DNA from 2 places in the Rhizobium sp. SL42 genome. Region 1 is predicted to be linked to the other one. Evidence: predicted binding sites of a transcription regulator. Region 1 holds the regulator's gene; the other holds the start of a gene.
What was found. Region 1 encodes PhoB, which activates phosphate uptake and scavenging genes when phosphate is short. Its sites were predicted from a motif close to TGTCATNNANCTGTCAT; they were not measured.

Region 1 (2,399 bases):
GGCGGCGGACGCACTATCCCCATTTAACCCTGCAATGTCAACGAAACTTACAGGAAAATGAGGGCCTGCAGGCGATTGCGACAAGCACCGGACGTCATGCCGCAGACACGGTTTGGGAGTGTTGCAGACTTGACTCACTCGGGAAGCAAGTTGGGGAAAACCACGAAATCGATTCGAGATGATTCCCGCGACTCTTGTCACAGAGTCACCCGACCAGTAGGTTAACATTCAATAAATTGAGCAATGCGGCGGAAATAGTCACCGACAGTAACGAGGCGGTTTTTGTTTCGAATTCGTTCGAAGCAACGGTGAGGGATTCTGCCATCATACACGCGAGCGGCGGAGAAATACGGCATGAATTGGACTGATGAACGCGTCGAGAGACTAAAGCGCCTCTGGGCCGAAGGCTTGAGCGCGAGCCAGATCGCAGCGCAATTGGGCGGCGTCAGCCGCAACGCCGTCATCGGCAAGGTACACCGGCTGAACCTGCCGGGCCGCGCCAAGGCAGGCGGCAGCACATCGGCAGCCCGCCCGGCCAAGCGCCCTGCACCGGCTACACAGCGTCCGACCACATTCCAGGGCCGCGCCACTACAACCACCCGTACCGTTACCCGCGCGGCCGGCGGCAACATGCTGAAAGAAGAGATCGAAGTCGATATCTTCGAGGAAGTCGAAGTTTCGCGTCCGTCGAATGTCGTGGTGCCGATTTCCCGTCGCCTGGCATTGACCGAACTGACCGAGCGCACCTGCAAGTGGCCGATCGGCGACCCGATGAAGGATGACTTCCACTTCTGCGGTTGCGAAATCAACGATGCGTCGCCGTATTGCGGCTATCATGCCAAGATGGCCTACCAGCCGGTAAGCGAACGTCGCAGGGCAGCCCGCTGAGGGCTGACGGCGAGCGCCGAAGCCAAAGACCAGACATAAAAAAACGGGCTTTCGAGCCCGTTTTTTATTGCCCGGATGCCGGTGGCGCAATGCTCAGACTTCCATTGAATAACCCGCGCCGCGGACGGTGCGGATGACATCCTGCATGTTGGAGAAGTTCAGAGCCTTGCGCAGGCGCCCGACATGCACGTCGACCGTGCGTTCGTCGACATAGATGTCATGACCCCAGACGCCGTCGAGCAGTTGCGAGCGGGAAAAGACGCGGCTGGGCGAGGCCATCAGGAATTCCAGCAACCGGAATTCCGTCGGGCCGAGGCGCACTTCGCGGCTCTTGCGATGAACCCGGTGGGTCTCGCGGTCCAGCTCGATATCGCCGCAGCGCAGGACACTGGACAGAACCTCGGGTTTGGCACGGCGCAGCATGGCCTTGACGCGTGCCATCAGTTCCGGAGTCGAGAACGGCTTGACGACATAGTCGTCGGCGCCGGTCGCCAGGCCACGGACGCGTTCGCTTTCCTCACCCCGGGCCGTCAACATGATGATCGGCAGACGCTCGGTTTCCGGGCGCACCCGCAGGCGACGGCAAAGCTCGATGCCGGAAACGCCCGGCAGCATCCAGTCCAGGATCAACAGATCCGGCACGCGCTCCTGCAGACGAAGCTCGGCTTCATCCCCACGCAGGATCGTCTCGACCTCGTAACCTTCGGCCTCGAGATTGTAGCGGAGGAGGACGCTGAGCGCCTCCTCGTCCTCTACGACAGCTATTTTCGGCAACATGAAAGGCAAAACCCCGTTAGTGACGGCTTACTCGTTGATCGCGCCGACAGAGGACGTGAGGTCTTCCTTCGGACGCTCACCCTCGGGCTGGGCACCGGTCGTCATGTAGTAGATGGTTTCGGCGATATTGGTCGCGTGGTCGCCGATACGCTCGATGTTCTTGGCGCAGAAAAGCAGATGCGTGCAGCTGGTGATGTTGCGCGGATCTTCCATCATGTAGGTCAGCAGCTCGCGGAACAGCGAGGTGTACATGGAGTCGATCTCTTCATCGCGATCGCGAATGGATTTCGCCTTTTCCGCCGAACGGGTGGTGTAGACGTCGAGCACTTCCTTGAGCTGGGCAAGGGCAAGATCCGACAGATGCTCGATGCCACGGGCGAGCTTGCGCGGGATGCCCGAGCTCTGGACCGCCATGACGCGCTTGCAATTGCTCTTGCCGAGGTCGCCGACGCGTTCCAGATCGCTGGCGATGCGCAGCGCACCGATGATTTCGCGAAGATCGGCTGCCATCGGCTGGCGACGCGCGATCATGACGATCGCCTTGTCGCCGATTTCACGCTCGGTCGCATCCATGACGACGTCGTCGGAGATGACCTTCTGGGCCAGAGCGCCGTCGGTGTTGACCAGAGCGCGGACGCTTTCAGCGACCATCTGTTCTGCCATGCCGCCCATTTCCGAGATGCGGCGCATCAGGTATTTCAGTTCCTCGTCAAAGGCCGAGTAGATGTGGGAAG
Region 2 (2,399 bases), 1.8 Mb from region 1:
GGGATTGCGCGCCATGGCGAGCGTCACGCCATAGACCGTGACCGGAACCTTGAGCCCGGTGAACAGCCGGTGCAGGCGCCAGAAACCGGCACGCGAACCATATTCGTAGATCGATTCCATGTTGAGATTGCGTTGGCCCGGCCAGGCCGCGGCCCCGACGATTTCCGACAGAAGATTTTCCGACGCCGGATCGCCGTCCAGGATGCAGCTTTCGCCGCCTTCCTCGTAGTTCAGCACGAACTGGACCGCGATCTTCGCGCCACCCGGCCATTCCGGATCGGGAATATTGCGACCATAACCCACGAGATCGCGCGGATAAGTCTCTGCCGTCATCAAATCACCTCTGCTATTTTGGCTCAGAGGCTAAGCAGGCGGAGGTCTTCTGTCGAGACGCAAAAGACCGTTTCTCGCTGCAGCGCAGCAGCAAATTGGATCAGGCGATCTTGCGATTGGACACCCGGCCCATCGGATGCAGCGAATGCACGACGAACGGAGCGCCCTGCTCCGGCTCAATGAACAGCGCCAGATTGGAGACCACGACCGGCTCGCTGAGGGACTGATCGAAATGCGCCCGCATCGCCTGTTCGATACGCGAGAAATCGCGCGCAAGAAGTGGCCCGGTCAGGGTCATATGAAATCGAAACTCGTCCATGACATAGGCATGGCCCCAGCGATGCAGATTGGAAAATTGCGGCGCCGACAGACGCTCCGGATTGCGGCGTTCGATTTCCATCTCGGTCAGCGGGGCTCGGAAGCCATCAAATGCCTGGACCACTGAGGCCGCGAGATAGTCGATCTCCGCGCATGGGCGGTCCAGCACGAGACCGTAGACGTCACCGATCCGACCAACATTCAACCCGTCCAGGACCACTGGCTCCATGGTCCCGGCAAAATGCATCAGTTCGCGCAACAGCGCGGTTTCACTGCTGCCCTCGCTCAGCCTGAATGGTGCTTTGAACGTTGCATGGAAGCCGACGCGCCTCGGCATGGCCGTATGAAAGGCAATTTCGTGGATGCCGAGCCCTTTCAGGCCCGGATGATCCGCAGGATAGCCGGAATAGACGTTACGCCCGAGCCAACTGGCCGCAGCCAGCGTCAAGGGGTCCCCGGAAGGCGGTGTGAAACATATGGCATAGCGCATGCGATCACCTCATCCTGGCGCGCTGAAGGCACATTAGCATGTGCCGTTACAACCCAGTGGTTAGGTGATTTGCGTGACAGTATGACGAAGAACTCAAGCATCGGACCTATCAATACTGATCCATGCAAAGCTGCATCGGCCCCATGCTTCCACACGGTTTTGACAGGGGGCAGGGACCGGCTCAGCCAGCGGCCACGCGCAGATGGTGCGCGAGCGAAAAACTCTCCGGCAGGGCCATCGCCTTGCCTTCCACCGCATCAAGCGCTGCATCCGCCAGCACATGCGCGAGACCGAAGCTGACCTTGAAACCACCGGTCAACGCGACCACCCTTTCGGCCTCCGGATGTATTCCGACCATCGGGTCTCGATCCACCGCCTTGGGCCTAAGTCCGGCCCAGCGCTCGATCACCTCGGCTCCGCCAAGCACCGGCGCGAGCTGGCATGCGCGGGCAAGCAGATCGTCCAGCATTCCGTCTGTGGAATAAGGCTCGTCGAAGCAGTTCTCGCTGGTGCTGCCGATCGCCACCTGTCCGCCCTCGTGTGGCACGATGTAGAGCCCGTCCAGATAAAGCAGGGGCAGGTCCGACGAGACATCCGCCCGCAGCAATGCCGCCTGCCCCTTGACCGGCTGACCGAGCGGCTTTTCAAGCTTGGGCCCGAACGATGACAGCAGCGGAAAGGACTGGCATCCTGCGGCAATCACCACATGGCCGAAGGCGATGACCGAACCGTCGCCAAGGATCGCGGTCCCGGAGGCGGGGTCGATGCGCTCGACACGGCAAAATTCGATGATCCGCACATATTCGGCGCGGCCCAGCCTTCGGGCGATCATCCGCGTCAAGCCGCGCGGCGAAACGCGCGCCGCAAACGTATCCAGCACCAGTCCGCCGGCCGAAAACTCATCCGCCGGCCATCCGGCTACAGAGGGAGAGATTTCCATGACATTCCAGAAGAACTGATCGTCACCTTGATGCCAGTTGCTCAGCGCTTCACTGGAATGCCGCTCGGCAATCGCGCGCAGATGCGGCTTCGGCAAAGGGATCAGCCGGCCCGAGCGCCGGTAACCGGCAGAAAGCCCGGTTTCGGCTTCAAGCGCCGCGATTTCACTCTCCAGCGACAGCAAGGCGTCGAATTGCAACTGCTTCTTGTCGTTCCATTTATCCGGCATATGCGGCATCAGCGCGCCGAGCAGACCGCCGCTTGCGCCGCCGGCGAAAGGTCCGCCATCGAGCAGCAAAGTCCGGATCCCGCGTCGCTC

Region 2: the regulator PhoB is predicted to act here: its motif matches at 1,215-1,231, upstream of IM739_RS16315 (DUF1045 domain-containing protein).

The regions. Positions count from the first base shown of each region.
Region 1 is NZ_CP063397.1:1,144,045-1,146,443, reverse strand. It holds gene IM739_RS05345 (GcrA family cell cycle regulator) at 355-888, shown strand; gene phoB (phosphate regulon transcriptional regulator PhoB) at 982-1,665, opposite strand; gene phoU (phosphate signaling complex protein PhoU) at 1,693-2,399, opposite strand, start outside.
Region 2 is NZ_CP063397.1:3,453,720-3,456,118, forward strand. It holds gene puuE (allantoinase PuuE) at 1-333, opposite strand, end outside; gene IM739_RS16315 (DUF1045 domain-containing protein) at 434-1,141, opposite strand; gene IM739_RS16320 (NAD(P)/FAD-dependent oxidoreductase) at 1,323-2,399, opposite strand, start outside.